DNA from 2 places in the Arthrobacter sp. DNA4 genome. Region 2 is predicted to be linked to the other one. Evidence: riboswitches for the same ligand, from Rfam matches in the RefSeq annotation. Region 2 holds a riboswitch; the other holds the start of a gene.

Region 1 (7,706 bases), 390 kb from region 2:
TCCGCCAGGTGGTCTGGGCCGGAAGCTTCGAGGGCCAGACCACCATCGGGCTGGGTGTCCGTGCCCGGCTCCCGTTCCGGGTGTTCACCCTTGACGGTCCGGGCTCCGGCTCCCGCCTGGTGGTCGACGTGGCGCACTATTGGTGAGCCACCCGTCGTCGTCAACACAAAAGGTGCCGTGCCCCCTGGCGGGGCACGGCACCTTTTGTGTTGGAGGTTATTCCGGAACGACCAGTGCGGGGGTGTCCTGCTTGAGGGTTTCACCGCGGAAGAAGCCCGGGTGCGTGCGGGACATGACCAGCATGACCGCGGCGCCCAGGGCCAGGATGCCGACGCCCAGGATGAACACCAGGCCCACGCCGAACACCTCGGAGCCGCTGCCAAAATCCGGGGCCAGGCTGTCCACGGCGGTCTGGACAAACACTACGAACAGGCCCACGCCGCCCACCACCGGGCATACCAGCCGCAGCACGAAGTGGCGCACGCTGTTGAACAGGCTGTGGCGGAAGTACCAGGTGCAGGCCAGGGCCGTGAGGCCGTAGTAGAAGCAGATCATCAGGCCCAGGGCCAGGATGGTGTCGTTCAGGACGTTCTCGCTGACCACGTGCATCACTGCGTAGAACCCCGCTGACATCACGCCGGCGGCGATGGTGGCGAAGCCCGGCGTCGCGAACTTCCTGCTCATGCGGCTGAAGGGCTCCGGCAGTGCGCCGTAGTGGGCCATGGCCAGCAGGCTGCGCGACGGCGACATGAAGGTTGACTGCAGGGACGCGGCGGAGCTGGAGAGCACGGCGAGGGACATCAGGATGGCGAACGGGCCCATGATGGGGGAGGCCAGTGCGGTAAAGATGTTTTCGTGGTTTTCGGCGTTGTTCAGGCCGTTGCCGGTATCGCCGACGCCGGCGAACATCATGGTGGCGATGCTGACCAGCAGGTAGATGGCCAGGACGATGACGGCGGTCAGGGTGCCTGCCACGCCGGCGGTCTTCTTGCCGTTGGCCGTTTCCTCGTTCACGGTGAGGCAGACGTCCCAGCCCCAGTACACGAAGATCGACAGGGAGATGCCGGCGGCAATCTGACCGAATGTCTCGATCCTGGTGACGTCGAACCACTCCCAGCTGAACGGGATGGCCGTTTCCGAGGTGGACCAGTTGGCAAAGGCCATCGCGACGAACAGGCCCAGCACCAGCAACTGGAAGCCCACCAGGCTGTACTGCACCAGCTTGGTGGTGTGCAGGCCGCGGTAGCTGACCCAGACGGCCAGCGCCACGAAGACGAAGCAGGTAATGACGTTCAGGGCTTTGTTGTCCGCCAGGTCCGCCAGTTCGGGGGAGCCGGTGAGCTGTGACAGGAAGAGGTAGAAGAAGTCGACGGCGACGCCGGCCAGGTTGGACAGCACGATGATGTTCGCTGCCAGCAGTCCCCAGCCGCCCATCCAGCCCACCCACGGGCCAAAGGCCTTGGTGACCCAGGTGAAGGTGGTGCCGCTGTCCGGGGAATCGGCGTTGAGTTCCCGGTAGGCGAGCGATACCAGGATCATGGGGATGAACCCGATGAGGAAGATAACGGGCAGCTGAAGGCCGGCTTCATTGACGGTGGGCCCCAGTGCGCTGGTGAGGGTGTAGGCGGGGGCAATGGTTGAAATGCCCAGGACGACGACGGCCAGGAGCCCGAGCTGGCCGCCCTTGAGTCCCTTGGCACTGACGCCGTCCGCGGAAGGCGCGTGGGCGTGCGGACCGGGTTTGGCAGTACTGGTGCGGATTGTCTCTGTCATGGCACCACTTTCTGGAAGGCTGTGAGACGGAGGTCACTATATGAATGGCGTTCATTTAGTATGGGGGCGGCGGGCGTGTGATGCAAGACGCAATATGAATCACATTCGTTTATGACTCGTTTTCGAAATTAGTAAGCTCACTGAGAAATTGCCTTTGGCCCTGCCGCCACGCCGTCCACGGCTGGTAGCGTCTGCCGTACTGGACCAATTGAGGAGGATGCATGAAAGCTTCACCGACACTGACCAACAACCTGCAGGCTGTCCTGGCAGACCTGATCGAGCTCCATGTTCAGGGCAAGCAGGCGCACTGGAACATCGTGGGCACCAACTTCCGCGACCTCCACCTCCAGCTCGATGAGATCGTCGACGCCGCCCGCCAGTTCGCCGACGACACTGCCGAGCGCATGCGTGCCCTGCACGCGCTCCCCGACGGCCGCAGCTCCACCGTGGCCGAGACCACCAGCCTGGCCCAGTTCCCCGACGGGCTCATCAGCACCGGGGATGCCATTGAGCGGATCGTCGCCGCCATGGAAGCTGCCGTTGGCACCATGCGTAAGGTCCACGACGAAGTGGATGAGGAAGACCCCACCTCCGCGGACCTCCTGCACGAGTTCATTGCCAGGCTGGAGCAGTTCGCCTGGATGGTGCAGGCAGAAAACATGAAGCCCACCGCCAAGGTCACGGCCGCCGACTCCAAGTAGCGGACATCCAGCAGGGCGTCCTGCGCCGGGGTTGCCCCGGCGCAGGACGCCTTCCTTTTACCCCGGACAGCACTGCCGTTGTACTGCTAGGCCGCTTTGGGCACTTTCCGGAGTACGACGGCGGCGAGCACTGCCGCCGCCGCCATCAGTACCAGCCCGATTGCCGCCGTGATGTGCACGCCGGAATCGAACGCCGCGGCCGCGGCATCCCGAACTGCCCCCGCGACTGATTCCGGCAACAGGGCCGCCTCCACCGCGCCGGCCAACGTCTCCCCGGCGTTGTGCAGTGAGGCTCCGGGCAGCATGGCCTCGAGCCCCGCCGGCAGCCGGAGGTTCTGCTGGTAGGACGCGGTCAGGATGGAGCCCAGCACCGCAGTCCCCAGCAGTGAGCCCACCTCGTAGCCCGTCTCGGAAATCGCCGCCGCGGCGCCTGATTTCACCGGCGGGGCCGAGCCGAGGATGAGGTCGTTCGAGATGGTTTCCGCCGTGCCGACGCCCAGCGCCAGGACCAGCAGCGCTGCCAGCAGCAGGGAGGGGCCGCCGTCATGGTTTCCGAAGGCCACCACGCTGTAGCCGACGGCGCTGAAGGACAGGCCCGCGGCCACTACGTACCCTGGCCGGACTTTCAGGACCAACGGGACTGCCACCAGGCCTGCCGCCACGGTGGCTGCCAGGGCCGGGAGCATGGCAATGCCCGCCGCGGACGGCGTCATCCCCTCCAGGAGTTGGAGGTGCTGGGCAAGGAAAAGGATGAACCCGTTGAAGGAAAACAGGGCCAGGATGTTGGCGCTGATGGCCATGCTGAACACCCTGTTCCGGAACAGCGACATGTCCAGCAGTGGATGCTGCAGGCGGTGCTGGCGGCGTACGAACACGATCCCCATGACCACGCCAAAGGCGATGCTGCCCAGCCCTGCCATGCCCGGGCCTTCGGTGGCTACTGACTTGATGCCGTAGACCACGGGCACCATGACCAGCATGGAGAGCAGGACGCTTGGGATATCCACCCTGCCCGGCGCGGGATCCCTGGATTCCGGGATCAGGACAGGCCCCAGCGCCAGCAGGGGCAGCATGAGTGGCACGGCCACCAGGAAGACGGCGCCCCACCAGAAGTGCTCCACCAGCCATCCACCGAGGATTGGGCCCAGGGCGGCGCCGCCGGAGAATCCGGCCGCCCAGATGGCCACCGCAAGCCGCCGGCGGTTGGGCTCCGGGAATATGTTGCGGATCAGCGACAGGGTGGACGGCATCAGCATGGCGCCGAAGAACCCGAGCGCCGCACGGCCGGCGATCAGCCACTCCGGGGTGGGGGCAAAGGCCGTGGCGGCGGACAGCGCGGCGAAGCCCAGGCTGCCGATGACCAGCAGCCGCCGCCGCCCAATGCGGTCGCCGAGGCTTCCCATTGATACCAGCAGCCCGGCCAGGACCAGGGGGTAGGCGTCCACGATCCACAGCAGCTGCAGGCCGGTTGGTTCCAGGGCACGTGCGATGGCGGGCAGGGCAAAGGTCAGGGCGGTGTTGTCCACTGCCACCAGCAGCACGGGAAACATCAGCAGCCCCAGCGCAAGCCAATCCCGCCACGGGGGCCGCGCGGCGGTGCTGTCCCTTTGGGTGGGGGCCGGACTGAGGGAAGTCGTCATGCAATAACTGTACCGTCTGGACGGTATAGTTTGAAAACGGGCGCATTCCTTCTTCCCTGCCGGTGGAGGGCATGATGGAAGGCATGCCCCGAAAGCCTGTAGCCCGTGATGCGGTCCTTGACGCCTTCGAGTCCCTGCTGATCGAAGTGGGGGAGCGTGCTGCAACCCTCGACGCCGTAGCCCGGAAGGCCGGGGTGTCCAAAGGTGGCCTCCTCTACCACTTTCCCAACAAGGAAGCGCTCATCGCCGTGCTGCTTGACCGCCTGGAGGGGCTGGCCAAGGCGGACGCCGACGCGATGGCTTCGGCCGGTGAAGGTGCCGCCGCGTATTTCATCCGCTCCTCCGTCTGGGCGGATACTCCGCTGGACCGGGTCATCGTGGCTGCCACGCGGCTTGCGGAGGTGGCGCATGAAGAGACGCGCCGCCGGTTCGCCGCCATCCAGCAGCGGTGGCTGGACGAGATCGCAGCAGATGTGGGGCCCGGCCTGGCCAAGGCTGTCCTGTATATGGGTGACGGTTTGTACTTCAATGCCATGCTTTCCGTGGGCCCTGCGCCGGAAGGCGGAGCGGCCGCTGATGTGGAGGAACTCCTGGCCGCCTTGGAACGGCTCCGCAGGTAGTTTTCCATTTGCCGGGAGGGCTCGTGGCGTAGGACAATGGAGAGTTGTGAGGGCTGTCACCGGCCGTCATGATCCAACAAATGAATAGCCTTTGATCTGCGGCGGGAGAGTTCTGCCGGAAGTACAGGCAGGCGCCGTAGGAGCAAATCCTCCCCAGGAATCTCGCAGGCCCCTGTACCGCCGCGGCGAGGCACCTCTGGAAAGCAGCAGGCAGTTGTCCGGCCTCCCTTGGGGGACGCGAAACGGCTGTTGTGCTCACCGACGGTGCAAGCGGGTCCTGCCCAGGCAGGGAACGCGGAAACTCTCAGGTCCAATACAGAGCGGGGAGGGACCCGAATAGCTGTGGCGTACCCTGCGCCGCCTGAATAAATGGAGTTCCTTCGTGTCGGTTACCCCAGCCTCCACCGCCTTCGTCGACCGCCACATTGGCGCACGCCGCCAGGACGACGTCGACACCATGCTCAAAGCCGTGGGTTACGGCACGGTCGATTCACTGGTGGACACCGCCGTACCCAAGGTCATCCGCCAGGAAACCGCCCTCCGCCTGCAGGATGCCCTCAGTGAAGTTGAGGTGCTCGCGGAACTACGCAGGCTCGCCGCCAAGAACAAGACGGCCGTGCAACTGATTGGCCAGGGCTACTACGACACCATCACCCCTGCCGTGATCCGCCGGAACATCCTCGAGGCCCCGGCCTGGTACACCGCCTACACCCCGTACCAGCCCGAGATTTCCCAGGGCCGGTTCGAAGCACTCCTGAACTTCCAGACCATGGTCCAGGACCTGGTGGGCCTGCCCATCGCAAACGCCTCCCTCCTCGATGAAGCCACCGCCGTGGCCGAGGCCGTGCTGCTCATGCGCCGCTCCAACAAGACCAAGCCTGCAGCGGACGGCAAGACTGTCCTGGACATCGACGTGCTGCCGCAGACCATCGCCATCGTCAAGGGCCGCGCCGAGGCGCTCGGGTTCGAAGTTGAGGTCGCCGACCTGTCCAAGGGCCTGCCCGACGGCGACATCAACGGCATCGTGCTCCAGCAGCCCGGCGCCTCCGGCCGGGTCTGGGACCAGTCGGCCACTATTGCGGTGGCGAAGGACCGCGGCGCGCTGGTCACCGTGGCCGCTGACCTGCTGGCACTGACTCTGATCACCCCTCCGGGCGAGCAGGGCGCCGACATCGCCGTCGGCTCCACCCAGCGTTTCGGTGTCCCGCTGTTCTTCGGCGGCCCGCACGCCGCATACATCGCTGTCCGCAAGGGCCTGGAGCGTTCACTGCCCGGCCGCCTGGTGGGCGTGTCCAAGGATGACGCAGGGGTGCCCGCGTACCGCCTGGCGCTGCAGACCCGCGAGCAGCACATCCGCCGCGAGAAGGCCACGTCCAACATCTGCACCGCGCAGGCCCTTCTGGCCATCGTCTCCTCCATGTACGCCGTCTTCCACGGCCCCGACGGGCTGAAGGCGATTGCGGAAACGACTCACGGCCACGCCCGGGTGCTGGCGGCCTCGCTGGCAGCTGCCGGTGTGGAGGTGCTCCACACGAGCTTCTTCGACACCCTTACCGTCCGCGTCCCCGGACGCGCCGCCGCGCTTGTCGCCGATGCCGAAGAGCGCGGAATCAACCTGCGTCCCGTCGACTCCGATACCGTGGGCATCTCGCTCGATGAAACCACGACGGCGGCCATCGTCGCCGACGTCGCGGACGTCTTTGGCGCCTCCGTTGCCGCGGCTGAAGGCTTCGGACTGGAGGCCGCCGTCGGACGTTCCTCCGACTACCTGCAGCACCCGGTGTTCAACACGCACCGGTCCGAAACCCAGCTCCTGCGCTACATCCGGAAGCTGTCGGACCGGGACCTTGCGCTGGACCGCACCATGATCCCGCTGGGCTCGTGCACCATGAAGCTGAATGCCACCGCAGAGATGGAAGCCATTTCCTGGCCGGAATTCGCCTCCATCCACCCCTTCGCCCCGGACTCCCAGACCGAAGGCTGGCGTGAACTGATCGCCGACCTGGAGGCGGACCTGACCGCGATTACCGGGTACGACCAGGTGTCCATCCAGCCCAATGCCGGATCCCAGGGCGAGCTCGCAGGCCTGCTGGCCATCCGCGGCTACCACCACTCCCGCGGCGAAGAGCAGCGCAACGTCTGCCTGATCCCCGCCTCCGCCCACGGCACCAATGCCGCCTCCGCCGTTCTGGCCGGCATGAAGGTCGTCGTTGTGGCCACGGCCGCTGACGGCACCATCAACCACGATGACCTGACGGCCAAGATCGAAGCCAACAAGGACGTCCTGTCCTGCATCATGATCACGTACCCGTCCACCCACGGTGTCTATGACGGGGACGTCCGTGAGGTCTGCGACGCCGTGCACGCGGCCGGCGGCCAGGTCTACATCGACGGCGCCAACCTGAACGCCCTGGTGGGCCTGGCCCAGCCCGGCAAGTTCGGCGGCGACGTCTCCCACCTGAACCTCCACAAGACCTTCTGCATCCCCCACGGCGGCGGCGGACCCGGCGTCGGACCCGTGGCAGCCAAAGCCCACCTGGCACCGTTCATGCCCGGCGACGCCAACAAGGCAACGCATGATGAAGGCCACGGGGTGGCGATCTCAGCTTCCCGCTTCGGTTCGGCCGGCGTCCTGCCGATCTCCTGGGCGTACGTAAAGCTGATGGGCGGGGAAGGGCTCACCGAGGCCACCAAGTCCGCGCTGCTCGCTGCCAATTACGTCGCTGCCCGGCTGAACGAGTACTTCCCGGTGCTCTACACCGGCGAAGGCGGCCTCGTGGCGCACGAATGCATCCTGGACCTGCGCGACCTGACCGCCAAGACAGGCGTCACGGCCGAGGACGTGGCCAAGCGCCTCATCGACTTCGGCTTCCACGCACCCACCCTGGCATTCCCGGTGGCAGGCACCCTGATGGTGGAGCCCACCGAGTCCGAGGACCTGGCCGAAATAGACCGCTTCATCGAGGCCATGA
Region 2 (7,706 bases):
GTTCCAGCCGCCAGTCCATCTGCCACTCCTGGGCCACTTGACCGAAACCGGCCCGGAGGCGGCCAAGGTCCAGCTCAACCCGCGAGGTGACGTGGATTCGCATGAAGAACCGGCCGCTTGCCCTGTCGCCGAACTGCTTGATGTCCACGATGTAGCATTCCTGTTCCAGCAGGTATGCCGCCACCGCCTGGACAATGCCAAGGGCATCCGGGCAATGGAACGTCAGCACGAATTCCCGGCCCGTTTCGTGGGCTGCCACAGCCTGCAGCTGGCCGGCTTCAGAAGTCCCAGGTTCGGATGCGCTCAGCTCGGACACGCGGGCCTCCGCGGCGATCACCGTTTGACCCGCTCTTCCCCCGCTTCTGCGGCGGCACCCGTACGGACAGCCTTGCCTGATGCGGCGTCGGTGAAGTCCTGGTCTGCCTGCAGTTCAGCCTGGAACGTGGCGAAACGGGCCTGGTGTGCGGGCCGGCGGCGGAGGACGAACCATGCGGCGCCCAGCAGGATGAACCACACCGGGGTGACCAGCAGGGCAACCAGGGTGTCCGGCTGGGTGGTGAGGGTCCAGATCACGAAGGCGAAGAAGGCGAAGACCACCCAGACCATGGCAACACCGCCGGGCATCTTGAACTTGGATGCTTCATGCAGGTGCGGCCGGCGGCGGCGGAAGGCGACGTAGCTGGCCAGGATGATGGACCAGACAAAGACGAAGCAGACGGCGGAGACCGTGGTCACCATGTCGAAGGCCTTGCCCACGTCCTGGCCCGCATACATGAGGACGACGCCGGACAGCAGCAGCACGCAGGAGAGGAACAGTGCGTTCTGGGGCACCTTCCGCCGGGACAGTTTGCCAAAGACGTCGGGTGCGTCGCCTTCCTGGGCAAGGCCGAAGACCATGCGGGACGTCGAGTAGATCCCGGAGTTCGCGGAGGACATCGCGGAGCTCAGCACCACGAGATTGACCACGGTGGCCGCGGCGCCCAGGCCTGCCAGGGAGAACATGGCGATGAAGGGGCTGTGACCGGCCCTGAACTCGGTCCAGGGGGTGACGGCCATCAGGATGATGAGGGCGCCCACGTAGAAGAGGAGCACGCGGATGGGGATGGAGTTGATGGCCTTGGGAAGGTTCCGCTCCGGGTTCTTGGCCTCGGCGGCGGTGGTGCCCACCAGTTCGATGCCCACGAACGCGAAAACGGCGATCTGGAAGACGGCCACGAAGCCCATGAACTCATTCGGGAAGAATCCGCCGTGGCTCCACAGGTTGGTGAAGGTGGCAGGGTCGGCGTCGGACTGGAAACCGGTGAAGATCATGAACAGGCCAACGATGATCAGGGCAGCAATGGCAATGATCTTGATGAGTGCGAACCAGAACTCCGTTTCGCCGAACGCCTTCACGGTGGTGAGGTTCAGCAGGAGCAGGATGGCCACGGTGGCCAGGCCGGGAATCCAGAGGGGCAGTCCGGGCCACAGCTCTTTGGAGTAGCCCGCGATGGCGATGACGTCGGCAATGCCGGTGATGACCCAGCAGAACCAGTAGGTCCAGCCTGTGAAGAAGCCGGCCCATGGACCCAGCAGGTCAGCGGCAAAGTCGCTGAAGGACTTGTAGTTGAGGTTGCTGAGCAGCAGTTCACCCATGGCACGCATGACGAAGAACAGCATGAAGCCGATGATCATGTACACGAAGATCACCGAGGGGCTTACCGCCGAGATGGTCTTGCCTGAGCCCATGAACAGGCCAGTGCCGATTGCACCGCCGATGGCGATCAGTTGGATGTGGCGGTTGCTGAGCTGCCGCTCCAGGTGCGGGGCTCCGCCGCCGGGGGACGTCGGGGAATGGGTCGTCATTGAGGAACTCCATCGTTCGAGCGGCACCCGGGGTGTCGCAAAGATTGGATTTCCTCCCCGCTCTGTCTGGGACCTGAGAGTTTCCACATGCCGGCATGGGCGTGCTTGCACCGTCGGTGAGCCAGGACAGGGCCCGGCTGCTTTCCAGAGTTGCCTCACCGCGGCGGTACGTGGGCCTGAGAGTTTCCTGGGGAGGGTTTGCTCCTACGGCGCCTGCTGAACGTACCGGCAGGGCTCTCCCGCCGCAGGTCAAAAGCGTTTGCTTGCTAAATCAGTGTTCAGTTGTCGGAGGGCATCCATCCCAGGCGCGGTAATGCGCAGAATGGATTGTGGGGCCTCCGGTGATCCCGGACGGCGAACAGAGCACCCAGCATCTTTGGGCCAGTTCCGCTGTCCGGCCGGATCACGGGGTTCAGTGTGGCGTCCGTCACGGACAAAAGTCAAACCCGGCGTTACGCCATCCACGTAACGCTCTGGAGCCCCAATTCATGACGGACCGATTTGCTCCCCGGCCCGCTTTGCCGGTAACCTGTGAGCCGAATCACCCACATTTCAATATGCCTTTCGAGCTGTGGCGGGAGAGTTCTCCCGGCCATCACCGGGCAGGCGCCGTAGGAGCAAATCCTCCCCAGGAATCTCTCAGGCCCATGTACCGTCACGGCGAGGCGACTCTGGAAAGCAGTGCTGCTCCGGCAGTACTCACCGACGGTGCAAGCAGGCCCTGATGGGTTTGCGGAATCTCTCAGGTCCAATACAGAGCGGGGAGGGACCCGATCCATGCCGTGCCACCCGTGACCGGCCAAACCTGGAGTTCCTCATGACGATTCAATCCCTTCCGTCTGCCTTTGCAGACCGGCATATCGGTGCACGCCGCCAGGCTGACGTGGACACCATGCTCAAGGCCGTTGGCTACGACAGCGTTGATGGACTGGTGGACATCGCCGTTCCCAACTCAATCCGCCAGTCCAAGCCCCTTGCGCTCAAAGACGCGCTGAGCGAGGTTGAGGTGCTTGCGGAACTGCGCAGGCTCGCCGCCAAGAACAAGACCGCCGTACAGATGATCGGCCAGGGCTACTACGACACCATCACGCCCGCCGTCATCCGCCGGAATGTCCTCGAGGCCCCGGCCTGGTACACCGCCTACACCCCGTACCAGCCCGAGATTTCCCAGGGACGGCTCGAGGCACTCCTGAACTTCCAGACCATGGTCCAGGACCTGGTGGGCCTGCCCATCGCCAACGCCTCCCTGCTCGATGAAGCCACCGCCGTGGCCGAAGCCGTCCTCATGATGCGCCGCGCCAACAAGAACAAGGACGTCCGAGACGGCAAGACCGTCCTGGACGCCGACGTCCTGCCGCAGACCATCGCCATCGTCAAGGGCCGCGCCGAGGCGCTCGGCTTCGAGGTTGAGGTCGCCGACCTGTCCAAGGGCCTGCCCGACGGCGCAATCAACGGCATCGTGCTCCAGCAGCCGGGCGTCTCCGGCCGCGTTTTCAGCCACGCCGGCGTCATCGCCGAAGCAAAGGAGCGCGGCGCGCTGGTGACGGTGGCCGCTGACCTGCTGGCACTGACCCTGATCACCCCTCCAGGCGAGCAGGGTGCCGACATCGCCGTCGGCTCCACCCAGCGTTTCGGTGTCCCGCTGTTCTTCGGCGGCCCGCACGCCGCATACATGGCAGTGGCCAAGGGCCTGGAACGTTCCATGCCGGGCCGCCTGGTGGGCGTATCCAAGGACGACGCCGGCCTCCCGGCTTACCGCCTGGCGCTGCAGACCCGCGAGCAGCACATCCGCCGCGAGAAGGCCACGTCCAACATCTGCACCGCGCAGGCGCTGCTGGCCATCGTTTCCTCCTTCTACGCCGTCTACCACGGCCCCGACGGGCTGAAGGCCATTGCCGAGCGCGTCCACAACAACGCACGCGCCCTCGCCACCACGCTCAAGAGCGCAGGCCGCGAACTGGCCTCCGAGACGTTCTTCGATACGGTCACGGTTTCCGTCCCGGGCAAGGCCGCCAAGGTCATCACCGCTGCTGAAGCACGCGGCATCAACCTGCGCCACATTGATGCCGACACCATTGGCGTGTCCGTGGATGAAACCACGACGCCGGAAATCCTGTCCGCGATCGCCGTCGCCTTCGGTGCCGGCCCCGTAGTGGACGCTGCGGGCTTCGACCTGCCGTCAGAGGTGCTCCGCACCTCTGAGTTCATGCAGCACCCGGTGTTCAACACCCACCGCTCCGAAACCCAGCTCCTGCGCTACATCCGCAGGCTCTCCGACCGCGACCTGGCGCTGGACCGCACCATGATCCCGCTGGGCTCGTGCACCATGAAGCTGAACGCCACCGCCGAGATGGAAGCCATCTCCTGGCCGGAGTTCGCCTCCATCCACCCCTTCGCCCCCGAGTCCCAGACCAAGGGCTGGCGTGAACTGATCAGTGGCCTGGAAGCCGACCTGGCGGAAATCACCGGCTACGACCAGGTGTCGCTGCAGCCGAACGCCGGCTCCCAGGGCGAGCTCGCCGGCCTGCTGGCCATCCGCGGCTACCACCGCGCCAACGGCGATACCCAGCGCAACGTCTGCCTCATCCCCGCCTCCGCCCACGGCACCAACGCCGCCTCTGCGGTCCTGGCCGGAATGAAGGTCGTCGTCGTTGCCACGGCGGCGGACGGAACGATCGACCACGAGGACCTGTACGCGAAGATCGAGGCGAACAAGGACGTCCTCTCGGCGATCATGATCACCTACCCGTCCACCCACGGTGTCTACGACGCGGACGTGACCGAGATCTGCGAGGCTGTCCACGCGGCCGGCGGCCAGGTCTACGTCGACGGCGCCAACCTGAACGCCCTGGTGGGCCTGGCCCAGCCCGGCAAGTTCGGCGGCGACGTGTCCCACCTGAACCTGCACAAGACCTTCTGCATCCCGCACGGCGGCGGCGGACCCGGCGTCGGACCGGTCGCGGCCAAGGCACACCTGGCACCGTTCATGCCCGGCGACGCCAACAAGGCAGCGCATGAGGAAGGCCACGGCGTGGCCATCAGCGCCTCGAACTTCGGTTCCGCCGGTGTCCTGCCGATCTCCTGGGCCTACGTGAAGCTCATGGGCGGGGAGGGACTGACCGAGGCCACCAAGGCAGCCCTGCTCGCAGCGAACTATGTTGCCGTGCGCCTGAACGAGTACTTCCCGGTGCTCTACACCGGCGAAGGCGGCCTCGTGGCGCACGAATGCATCCTGGACCTGCGCGACCTCACTGCCAAGACCGGTGTCACGGCCGAGGACGTGGCCAAGCGACTCATCGACTTCGGCTTCCACGCCCCCACCCTGGCGTTCCCGGTGGCAGGCACCCTGATGGTGGAGCCCACCGAGTCCGAGGACCTGGCCGAGATCGACCGCTTCATCGAGGCCATGATCACCATCCGCAAGGAAATCGACCAGGTGGCCAACGGCGACTTCTCTGTCCAGGATTCCCCGCTGCGCAACGCACCCCACACCGCGTCCGCCGTCGTGAACTCCGAATGGACCCGCCAGTACAGCCGCGAGCAGGCCGTCTTCCCCGTCCACCACCTGAAGCAGGACAAGTACTTCCCGCCGGTGGGCCGGATCGACGGCGCCGGTGGAGACCGGAACTTGATCTGCTCCTGCCCGCCGCTGTCCGAGTTCGAAAACTAAGGATCCCCCGTGACTGAGAACTACACGGCTCTCTACGAAGAGCACAAAAAGCTTGGCGCCTCCTTCACCGACTTCGGTGGCTGGCAGATGCCGCTCAAATACAGCTCCGAACTGGCAGAACACCACGCCGTGCGCAGAGCCGCCGGCCTGTTCGACCTCTCCCACATGGGCGAAGTCTGGGTCACCGGACCCCAGGCCGGCGCCTTCCTGGACTACGCCCTGGTAGGCAAGTTGTCCGCCATCGCGGACGGCAAAGCCAAGTACTCGCTGATCTGCAATGAGGACGGCGGCATCATCGACGACCTCATCACCTACCGGTTCGGCGATGAGAAGTACCTGGTGGTCCCGAACGCAGGCAACGCCCCCACCGTGGCCGCCGCCCTCGCCGAGCGCGCAGCCAACTTCGATGTGACGGTGGAGGACGCTTCGGCGGCAACCTCGCTCGTCGCAGTCCAGGGACCCAAGGCCGAGGCCATCCTGCTCAAACTCACGGATGAGTCCCGGCACGCCCTGGTCACCGACCTGAAGTATTACGCGTTCAACGAAGTCACCGTAGACGGCCACGATGTCATCCTGGCCCGCACTGGCTACACCGGTGAAGACGGCTTTGAACTCTTCCTCCCGAATGAAGGCGCCGCTTCCCTCTGGGAGTCCGTGGCCCAGGCCGGGGAAGAGTTCGGCATTGTCCCCTGCGGCCTCGCATCCCGCGATTCGCTCCGCCTTGAAGCAGGCATGCCGCTGTACGGGAATGAGCTCTCCCTCGAGCGTTCACCGTTCGACGCCGGCCTTGGCCCCGTGGTGGCGCTTAAGTCCAAGGAAGGGGACTTCGTGGGCCGGGCAGCACTGGAGGCGGCCAAGGAGTCCGGCTCCAAGCGCAAGCTCGTCGGCCTGAAAGGTCAGGCGCGCCGGCCGTGGCGGCTACCCCGTCCTCAAGGACGGCAACGTGGTGGGCGAAGTGACCTCCGGCCAGCCGAGCCCCACCCTGGGCTACCCTGTCGCCCTGGCCTATGTCGACGTCGAGCACGCCGAGCTGGGCACCGCACTGGACGTGGACCTGCGCGGCAAGGCTGAGCCCTTCGAAGTCGTCGCACTGCCCTTTTACAAGCGCCAGAAATAACCCCGCGCTCCCGCTTTCTTGCACTCCAAACTTAAGGAAAAACACCATGGCTAAAGTTGCCGCTGAACTGAAGTACTCCGCCGAGCACGAATGGATCGCCGCTGACGGCTCCGGCCCCTCCGTGGTGGGCGTGTCCGCTGTTGCCGCCGAGGCACTGGGCGACATCGTCTACGTGGACCTGCCCGAAGTTGGCGCCACGGTGACCGCAGGCGAGACCTGTGGCGAGATCGAGTCCACCAAGTCCGTGTCGGACCTGTACTCCCCCGTCACGGGCGAGGTCACGGAAGTCAACGACGACGTGGTCAGCGACCCCGCCGTGATCAACAACGACCCCTACGGCGCCGGCTGGCTCTTCAAAGTCACCGTCACCGAAGAGGGCCCGCTGCTCTCCGCACAGGAATACGCCGAAGCAAACGGCGGCGAACTGTGAGCGGCGTTTCATCCGCCGCGGGCACTGTGGCCTTTGAACAGGTGGTCTCCCCCAGCCTGAACGCAGACCTCTCCGCCCTGGACCCCGAAATTGCGGCAAAGATCGACGACGAACTGGGCCGCCAGCGCGACGGCCTGGAAATGATCGCTTCGGAGAACCACACCGCCGCCGCGGTCATGCAGGCGCAGGGCTCCGTGCTGACCAACAAGTACGCCGAAGGCTACCCGGGCAAGCGCTACTACGGTGGCTGCGAGCATGTGGACGTCATCGAGCAGCTCGCGATCGACCGGGTCAAGGCCCTGTTCGGTGCCGGGTTCGCCAACGTCCAGCCGCACTCCGGAGCCCAGGCCAACGCCTCGGTCATGCACGCGCTGATCAAGCCCGGCGACACCATCATGGGCCTTAACCTGGCCCACGGCGGCCACCTGACCCACGGCATGCGGATCAACTTCTCCGGCAAGCTCTACAACGTGGTTCCGTACCAGGTCCGCGAAGACACCCACACCATCGACATGGCAGAGGTGGAGCGGCTGGCCCAGGAGCACAAGCCGCAGCTCATCGTGGTAAGCTGGTCAGCCTACGCGCGCCAGCTGGACTTCGCCGAGTTCCGCCGCATCGCCGATTCCGTGGGCGCCTACCTCATG

The links. A riboswitch is a leader RNA that binds a small molecule or an ion and turns the genes downstream of it on or off. The one in region 2 is predicted to bind glycine.
Region 1: linked by a shared signal. The riboswitch ahead of gcvP (aminomethyl-transferring glycine dehydrogenase) and the one ahead of NMQ03_RS02290 (amino acid permease) in region 2 are both predicted to bind glycine.

The regions. Positions count from the first base shown of each region.
Region 1 is NZ_CP101466.1:856,251-863,956, forward strand. It holds gene NMQ03_RS04055 (hypothetical protein) at 1-146, shown strand, start outside; gene NMQ03_RS04060 (APC family permease) at 217-1,773, opposite strand; gene NMQ03_RS04065 (Dps family protein) at 1,995-2,474, shown strand; gene NMQ03_RS04070 (MFS transporter) at 2,561-4,114, opposite strand; gene NMQ03_RS04075 (TetR/AcrR family transcriptional regulator) at 4,198-4,734, shown strand; glycine riboswitch at 4,827-4,924, shown strand; gene gcvP (aminomethyl-transferring glycine dehydrogenase) at 5,117-7,706, shown strand, end outside.
Region 2 is NZ_CP101466.1:469,384-477,089, reverse strand. It holds gene purU (formyltetrahydrofolate deformylase) at 1-268, opposite strand, end outside; gene NMQ03_RS02290 (amino acid permease) at 334-1,845, opposite strand; glycine riboswitch at 2,000-2,097, opposite strand; glycine riboswitch at 2,411-2,510, shown strand; gene gcvP (aminomethyl-transferring glycine dehydrogenase) at 2,663-5,515, shown strand; partial or broken gene gcvT (glycine cleavage system aminomethyltransferase GcvT) at 5,525-6,632, shown strand; gene gcvH (glycine cleavage system protein GcvH) at 6,679-7,062, shown strand; gene glyA (serine hydroxymethyltransferase) at 7,059-7,706, shown strand, end outside.